Regions from separate parts of the Streptomyces sp. NPDC047453 genome, predicted to be linked through region 2. Evidence: riboswitches for the same ligand, from Rfam matches in the RefSeq annotation. Region 2 holds a riboswitch; the other holds the start of a gene.
The links. Region 2 has a riboswitch for cyclic di-AMP ahead of ABZ818_RS13965 (NlpC/P60 family protein). Riboswitches for the same ligand answer to the same signal wherever they lie in the genome.

Region 1 (4,173 bases), on a different contig from region 2:
GGATGGTCTCGACCACGCGGCGGCGCATCTTCTGCACGTCGGCGACGAAGTTCTCGCGCTCGGCGGCCTGCCAGACCAGCGGGCCGAGCGCGGCGATGTACTGGCCGCCCAGTTCCAGGTCGCCGGCCACCGGGCGGGCCTTGAGCAGCGCCTGGAACTCCCAGGTCTTGGCCCATCGCTGGTAGTAGGCGACATGGCTGCTGAGGGTGCGCACCAGCGGCCCGTTGCGGCCCTCGGGCCGCAGGTTGGCGTCGACCGGCCAGATCGAGCCCTCCACGGTCGTCTCGGAGCAGATCCGCATCATGTGCGAGGCGAGCGCGGTCGCGGCGCGCAGAGCCTTGACCTCGTCGGCGCCGTCCGCGGCCTCACCGACGAAGATCACGTCGACATCGGAGACGTAGTTGAGTTCGTGGCCGCCGCACTTGCCCATCGCGATCACCGCGAGCCGGCACAGCGCGTCGTCCTCGGGCGCGGCGGCCCGCGCGAGCCGGAGCGCGGCGCGCAGAGTGGCAGTGGCGAGGTCGGCCAGCTCGGCGGCGGTCTCGGCGACATCCGTGGTGCCGCACACGTCGCGGGCGGCGATGGACAGCAGGCAGCGCCGGTAGGCGACGCGGAGCGCGACCGGATCGCCGGCCTCGGCGAGCCCGTGCTCGAACTCCTCCACGCCCGGGTGCAGGTCGCGCGGCTCGTAGGTGACCAGCGCCCGCCAGTCGCCTGCGTGCCGGGCGAGGTGGTCGCCGAGGGCGGTGGAGGCGCCGAGCACGCCGAGCAGCCGGTCGCGCAGCGGTTTGGCCGCTATCAGCGTGTCGAGCAGCTCGCGGCGGGCCTTGGACTCCGGCTGAGCCTCCAGCAGCCGGACCAGCCCGCCCAGCGCGAGATCCGGGTCGGCTGTGGCGCCCAGCGCCTCCAGCAGCACCGGATCGTCCCTCAGCGGCGCGAGCTCCGGCCCGTCCAGCAGCCGCTCTGCGTCCGAGGCATGGATGAAGCCGTGCCGCAGCAGCCGCGTGAAGGTACTGCTCCTGCGCCCCGGCGCCGTCATCCCGGCCTCCCGTCGGATCAAGCCCGTCCTGGCCAGAGCCTATCCGGACTCCCGGTCCTGAGCCCTGACGGCGGTCCCGTTTTCCGCGCCGGTCGGAGGTCGTCGGGGAGCTCCGGAAACGGGGACACCCGCCGCCCACCGCACGTACGGTCCGACGGTCCCGAAAACATCGGAGTGCAGCCAACCGTATGCGTACCGTGAAAGTCACGAAAACGTAGCGGACATATCACGCACCAACCTTCACAGCAGTCACAAGCGTTGGCTAGCGTGCCCGGCGGGCACCCCGTACCCCCGCCGGCGAACAACGCCGGGACGGGTGGCCTGCGCCGAATCCGGTGCGCCTCACGGCAGCCGGAGCCGGGGACCCACTCATCCCTGGGGTGAATCGGTCCCGTTCGCGTGTCCCCCACAGCGCGCACGGGACGGTAGGGCAGCCCTTCCGACCACCCGCCCGAACCCGACAGCTAACCCGGTAGGCGGTCTATGGAAGGAGGCGCCACCCTTGGCGTCGCACCGCAAAGCCCGGACCACGGCCACCCGGATCGCCGGACTGCGCACGTCCCCGGCCCTCGGTCTGACGACCGCGGCCCTCACCTCCGTGGCGCTGCTGTCCCAGACGGCGAACGCCGCGCCCGCGCAGCCCCGGAAGCCCAGCCTCGAAGAGGTGCAGAAGAGAGTCGACGACCTCTACCACCAGGCCGGAGTGGCCACCGAGAAGTACAACGAGGCCAAGGAGAAGACCGCCACGCAGCGCACACGCGTGAACGGCCTCCTCGACGACGTGGCGAAGCGCACGGCGAAGCTGAACGAGGCGCGGCGCGAGCTCGGCATGTTCGCCGCCGCCCAGTACCGCACGGGCGGGATGTCCGGCACCGCGACGCTGCTGCTCGCGAAGGATCCCCAGCAGTACTTCGACCAGGACCATCTGATGAGACAGCTCACCGAGCGCCAGAAGAAGGCCGTCGACGACTACCAGACCGCGCAGCTCGCGACGACGAAGAAGCGCACCGAGGCGACGAAGATCCTGGAGTCGCTGACAACCTCGCAGGACGATCTGAGGACCAGCAAGCTCGACGTCCAGACGAAGCTCAGCGAGGCGCGCCATCTGCTGTCGACGCTGACCGCCGAGGAGAAGGCGCGACTGGCGGCGATCGAGAAGAAGAAGCAGGAGATCGCCCGGCAGAAGGCCGCGGAGCTGGCCCGCCGGCAGGCGGCGGAGGAGGCGGCGGCGGCCGCGCAGAAGCGCAAGGAGGAGCAGGCGGCCAAGAGCTCCGACGCGAAGGCGAGCAGCGGAACGGGCACGAGCTCGGGATCGAGCACGGGCTCGGGCACGGGTACGGGCGGGGGCACGAGCACGGATGCCGGATCGAGCACCGGCTATGCCGCCAAGGCCGCCAAGGTCCTCGACTTCGCGCGGGCCCAGATCGGCAAGCCGTACGTGTGGGGCGCGACCGGCCCCGGTTCGTACGACTGCTCCGGGCTCACGCTGGCCGCCTGGAAGTCCGCCGGAATCTCGCTGCCGCGCACCACCTGGAGCCAGGTGGAGGCCGGCACGACCGTCCCCGTCTCCGAGGCCAAACCCGGCGACCTGGTCTTCTTCTACAACGACATCAGCCACGTCGGGATCTACATCGGCAACGGCATGATGATCCACGCGCCGCGCCCGGGCACGAACGTCCGCGAGGAGTCGATCTACTACATGCCGATCCACAGCGTCGTCCGCCCCGCGTAACGCGCGCCGGACACCCCGGTGCCGGCACCGGCATCGGACATGAAAGGGCCCGCACCGGGGGGTGCGGGCCCTTTCATGGGACGGCGCCACGCAGGTCCAGGGCACCACGATGAAGATGTCGGCCACGGTGACCAGCGGTGCCAGTGGGTACGCAGGTGCAGGCCACGCCGGGCACCACGTCGGTCGTCGCCCTCGTACGGCATGTCAGGCCCTCCGCCGCACGCGGGAGCAGAGCGTGAACACGGCCATGGCGACCACCAGCCCCGCCGCGGTCGCCGTGGTGTCGGCGAGCAGCCGGTCCAGATGAGGTCGCAGCCGGTCGACCGAGGTGAACACCACGACCGAGCCGGAGACCGTGGCCACCAGACCGGCGCCCCAGTGACGGTGCCTGTCGTAGAACCACCGGCCCAGCACCATCACCGGTGGTGCGGCCACCGGGAACTGCCGCTCGTCGAGCAACTCCAGAGCGGCCCACGTGAGGGCGAGCACCACCACGCACCCCGCCGCCACCCTGGCCGCCTCGGCCCACATCACCGGCCGGTCCCCGCTCACCACGACGCCTTCCGCCCTCCCCCTCCGCGCCGTCGTGCCCACGGCGTCCCGCCGACGGCAATTGAGCCACACCCGTCCCTCCACGCGCCATACCGTTCCCCAGCACGATCAGCGGTCGCGGCAAGCACGGCGATGAGCAATGGGCTCAGGACGCGCCCTGAAGCTGGCTCTCCAGCTGGGAGACCTCCACCGACTCGTTGGCGGACGGTGTCGCCGACGGGATCGGCTTGTCATAGTCGGACAGGGTGAAGGTCAGATCGGTGCCGTTGCCCTTCTGGGTGCCCCCGATCAGGTATGGCTTGCCCTGCGTCGCCACGTAGTACGTGGCCGCCCTTCCGTCCACCTTCCCGGTCAGCGGGATGGCCTTCATTCCGTTGAACGTGGTCTCGGTGCCCTTCTTGACGTCCGTGAACGGCGCGACGCCGCCGAGGGGCTTCTGGAAGACCTTGATGCTGCAGACGTCGGCCAGTTTCTTGAAGATCGCGTCGTTGGTCGTGCCATGGATGTACCGGTTCTTGAAGCGCTCCGCGCCTGCTGTGCCCTCGCTGCCGGGGACCTTGGTCGTCTTCCAGAACGTAGCGTCGGGTTTCATCCATGCTTCGGTGCCGCGCTTGACGATCTGGAAGCTGCCCTGGGTGCCCATGGCTATCGAGCCGGTGCAGCCGGCCTGGTCGTACGAGAGGTCCGCCGAGCTGGGCCGATTGCCTTTCTGGGCGTCTGACCCCGTGTCCTTCAGCGCGATACGGACGGACTTGGCGCCGAGCAGGGCTTGGTGCGCCTGGTGCCGGATCTCCTTCGGTGACTTGTCCGCGATGCCGTTGCCACCGTTGCCGTCCGATGAGTAGCCGGA
Region 2 (4,173 bases):
CGGGGGCTAATGGGGCTGATGGGGGCTGGTGGGGCTCACGCCTCCCGTGCCGGCAGGGTCACCTCGAAGCGGCAGCCGCCCGGGATGTTGCGTACGGCGGCCCGGCCCTGGTGGGCCTCGACGATGCCGCGGACGATGGCCAGGCCCAGGCCGGCTCCCCCCGGGGGTGTGCGGGCGTTGGTGCCGCGCCAGCCGGTGTCGAAGACGCGCGGGAGGTCCTCCTCGGGGATGCCGCCGCAGCCGTCCGTGACCGACAGGACGACCCCGCCCGGGGACCGTGCGGCGGCGACCGCGACCGTGCCGTCGGCGGGGGTGCGGCGGATCGCGTTCACCAGCAGGTTGCCCAGCACGCGGCTCATCTCCTTGCCGTCCACCTCGACCGGCACCGGATCGACGTGGTCGGCCACGAGGTGGACGCCGAGTTCCTTCGCCAGCGGATCCGCCCCGGCGAGGGCGTCGCCGACCAGGTCGTACACGGAGATCCGGGAGCGGGTGAGGGCCAGGGAGCCGGCGTGGATGCGGGACAGCTCGAACAGGTCGCCCACCATGTCGTTGAGGCGCTCCACCTCGGTGCGGATCTGCCGGAGGTAGCGGTCCGGATCGGCGGCCACCCCGTCCTCCAGCGCCTCGGACATGGCGCGCAGTCCGGCGAGCGGGGTGCGCAGGTCGTGGGAGATCCAGGCGACGAGTTCCCGGCGGGAGGTCTCCAGGGCGCGCTCGCGCTCCCTGGACTCGGCGAGCCGGGCGCTGGTGGTCGCCAACTCGCGGCTCAGCGACTCAAGTTCGGCGGTCGCCGGACCGTGGGGCGCGGCGAAGCCGCCGCCGTCGCCGAGGGAGCGGGCCGCGCGGGCGAGCTCGCGGCTGCGGGCGACGACCCAGCGGCCCAGGAGCAGCGCGGTGGCCAGGGACACCACCGCCGCCATCGCCACGACGGTGGTGACGACGGACAGGTCGTGCGCGGACAGGAACATCGCCTGGGCCACGGCCAGGGTGCCGGTCAGCATCGCACCCACCGCCACGGCGGCGACCACGGCGAGCGAGGCCGTCAGCGAGCGCCGCCGGATGAGCCGCAGCGCGCCCGCGCCGACCAGACCCGCCACGGCGGCGCCGAGGAAGGCGTACAGGGCGATGTACAGGGTGTCGCGCACCGTCAGCTCCCCTCGTGTCCGGTGGGGTCGAACCGGTAGCCGACGCCCCACACGGTCTGGATGAGGCGGGGCCGGGCCGGGTCGTCCTCGACCTTGCCGCGCAGCCGCCGGACATGGACGGTGACCGTGGAGAGGTCGCCGAAGTCCCACCCCCACACCTCGCGCATCAGGTCCTCGCGGCTGAACACCCGGCCGGGGTGGCGCAGGAAGAAGGAGAGCAGGTCGAACTCGCGGAGGGTGAGCGCGAGTTCGGCGCCGTCCTTGGTGGCGCGGCGGCCGGGCGGGTCCACGGCGAGTCCGGCCGCGGCGAGCGGCCGCGGCGCGGTGGCGGGCCGGGTGCGGCGCAGCACCGACTCCACCCGCAGGACGAGCTCGCGGGGGCTGAACGGCTTGGTGACGTAGTCGTCGGCGCCGACCTCCAGACCCAGGATGCGGTCGTCCTCGTCGCCGCGGGCGGTGAGCATGATGACCGGCACCGGGCCGCGCCCGCGCATCCGGCGGCACACCTCGAGGCCGTCCATGCCCGGCAGCATCAGGTCGAGCACGACCAGGTCCGGCCAGTGGGCGGCCGCCCGGGCGAGCGCGGTCGGCCCGTCCCCGGCGCGGTCGACGACATGGCCCTCGCGGCCCAGGTAGCCGGAGACGATCTCGGCGACCGTGGCATCGTCCTCGACGACCAGCACCCGCGCCGCCCCGGCCGGCCGCCGCTCGCCGGACCCGGCACCCGTGGGCTCGTACGACTCCTGCATGCCCCCAGCCTGACACCATCCCCACACCCACGCCGCCCTCGAGCCCTCCCCGCCCTCGGACGTCCGCATTCCGTAAGGAACGCGGGCCGGACGAGCGTGAGGCACCTCAGGGGAAGGTCACGAATACGTATCGGACATTCCACGCTTCAATCTTCACACCAGGCACACATGTTCGCTAAGTTGACGACCAGGCCGCACGATTGCCTCCGGCGAGTCGCGTCGGATCGTGCGACCTCCGCCGAGTCCGGTACGCCCCCACAGCGGCCGGAGCCGGGGAACCGACCAACCTCGGGATGAAGCGGCTCAACTGTCCCTCCGGACAAGGGCCGTAGGGCACGCCTTCCACAGAACGTCCGCCCGATGCCGAGAGCAGAACCGGTAGGCGGCCCATGGGAGGAGTGCGCCTTTCTTGACGCGGGAACGACCGAGCGACGACAGGCCCAGCCGCGCCGAGGTCCAGCAGCGGATCAGCAGCCTCTACGACCAGGCGGAGAACGCCACGGGGAATTTCAACGCCACCCGCGCGATGAGCAAGAGCGCACGTACGCGGCGCGGTTCGGCTGCCTGGAGCGGTTCCGGGGGATCGGATCCGGCGCTCGACCGGGTGGCCAGGAAGTGGTTCGACGTGGGGCGCGCCCAGTTGGGTCCGACCATGCCCGCGGTCCTGCCGCCGGACCGTATGCCCAATCCGGCCAACTCCTCTGACACCGCGTCGAGTAGGCGTCCGACGGATGTCCGCGAGGGACTGGGCCTCGAGGCGGGCAGGGCGCCTCGGCCGGAGCTGACCGCCGGCCCCGCGGGCCCGGTACCCGAACTGCCGGCGGCGGTACGGGACACCACGCCCCCACCGGAGTTGCCCGCCGCACCCACCGCGGCCGCGGCCGTCTCCTCCGTGGCGGAACTGACCGCCCGCTCCATGGAACCGCCGGCCACCGGGACGGCGGGACCGGTGCCCACCGGCACCATGGAAGTACTCCCCAACAGGACGATGCAGCCGCCCACGGACACCATGGGAGTCCTCCCCGCCGACGTCATGCAGGCGCCACCAACCGGCAGCATGGAAGTACTGCCCAGCAGGACCATGCAGCCGCCGCCCACCGGCACCATGGGAGTCCTCCCCGCCGACACCATGCAGGCACCGCCCACCGGCACCATGGGAGCACTGCCCAGCAGGACCATGCAGCCCCCGCCCACCGGCACCATGGACTCGCTGCCGAACGGGACCACAGGGGTCCTCCCGACGGGAACCATGGAAGCGCCGTCCACCGGCACCATGGGAGCCCTCCCCGTCGGCATCATGCAGCCGCCCCCCACCGGCAACATGGGAGTGCTACCCACCTCGCCCACCGGCACCATGGGAGTCCTCCCCGCCGACGTCATGCAGGCACCCCCCTCCGGCACCATGGAGGCGCTATCCGCCGAAGCCTTGGAGGCGTCGGCCACCGGGGCCATGGAGGTGCTCAGCACCGGAAGCCCGAGCGCTGCGACTCCGCCCGCGGGCCCCGTCGCGGGGTTTGCGGGCATGGCCGAGGCGGGGCGGGAGGCGGTCGGCGGGGCGGGTGTCCCGGTCGCCCGCCACCGGCAGGCCGCGGTGCAGCGGCCCGCCGAGGAGCAGATGCGGAACAAGCTCGCCCGGGCCGGCGAGATGCTGTCCCGGCACGCCGCGCAGCAGAGCGCGCCACCGCCCGCCGCCGTAGGGGCGCGCCCGGCCGAGGAGCCCCGGCCCGCGCCTCAGCCGGAGGCGGCCCAGTGGCAGCAGCACGCCACGGGACTGTTCGACACGACCCCGCCGCTGGACGGCAACTCGCTCTTCGACGCCAGCCAGGCCAGCGGCCCTGGAGCGGCGGTGGAGGTGGGAGCCGCCACCAGCCCCGACCCCGCCACCGGCTCCGGCATCGGCGTCGGCGACAGCCCGGTCTCGGCCTACGAGCGGAAGGCCGCCAAGGCGCTGGCCTTCGCCCGCGCCCAGATCGGCAAGCCGTGCGTGTGGGGAGCCACCGGTCCGGGCTCCTACGACTGCTCGAGTCTCACCCAGGCCGCCTGGCGGGCCGCCGGCGTGGCCCTGCCCCGTACCACCCACGAACAAGTCGGCTCCGGCGCGGCGGTCCAGCTCGCCGAACTGGAGCCGGGGGACCTGATCTTCTTCTACGGCGAGGTCAGCCACGTGGGCCTGTACGCGGGCAACGGCACCATGGTCCACGCCCCGAGTCCGGGCGCGTCGATACGCGAGGAGTCGATCTTCTTCGCGGGTCCGCGGGCCATCCACAGCGCGATAC

Region 1: it holds a riboswitch for cyclic di-AMP, as region 2 does, so the genes downstream of both, ABZ818_RS01935 (NlpC/P60 family protein) here and ABZ818_RS13965 (NlpC/P60 family protein) in region 2, are expected to answer to the same signal.

Annotation. Positions count from the first base shown of each region.
Region 1 is NZ_JBEYTS010000001.1:427,007-431,179, reverse strand. Features, by position in the region: gene ABZ818_RS01940 (bifunctional [glutamine synthetase] adenylyltransferase/[glutamine synthetase]-adenylyl-L-tyrosine phosphorylase) at 1-1,039, opposite strand, end outside; cyclic di-AMP (ydaO/yuaA leader) riboswitch at 1,354-1,534, shown strand; gene ABZ818_RS01935 (NlpC/P60 family protein) at 1,542-2,771, shown strand; gene ABZ818_RS01930 (hypothetical protein) at 2,976-3,323, opposite strand; gene ABZ818_RS01925 (hypothetical protein) at 3,469-4,173, opposite strand, start outside.
Region 2 is NZ_JBEYTS010000012.1:55,551-59,723, reverse strand. Features, by position in the region: gene ABZ818_RS13975 (HAMP domain-containing sensor histidine kinase) at 36-1,148, opposite strand; gene ABZ818_RS13970 (response regulator transcription factor) at 1,151-1,897, opposite strand; cyclic di-AMP (ydaO/yuaA leader) riboswitch at 2,124-2,298, shown strand; gene ABZ818_RS13965 (NlpC/P60 family protein) at 2,307-4,173, shown strand, end outside.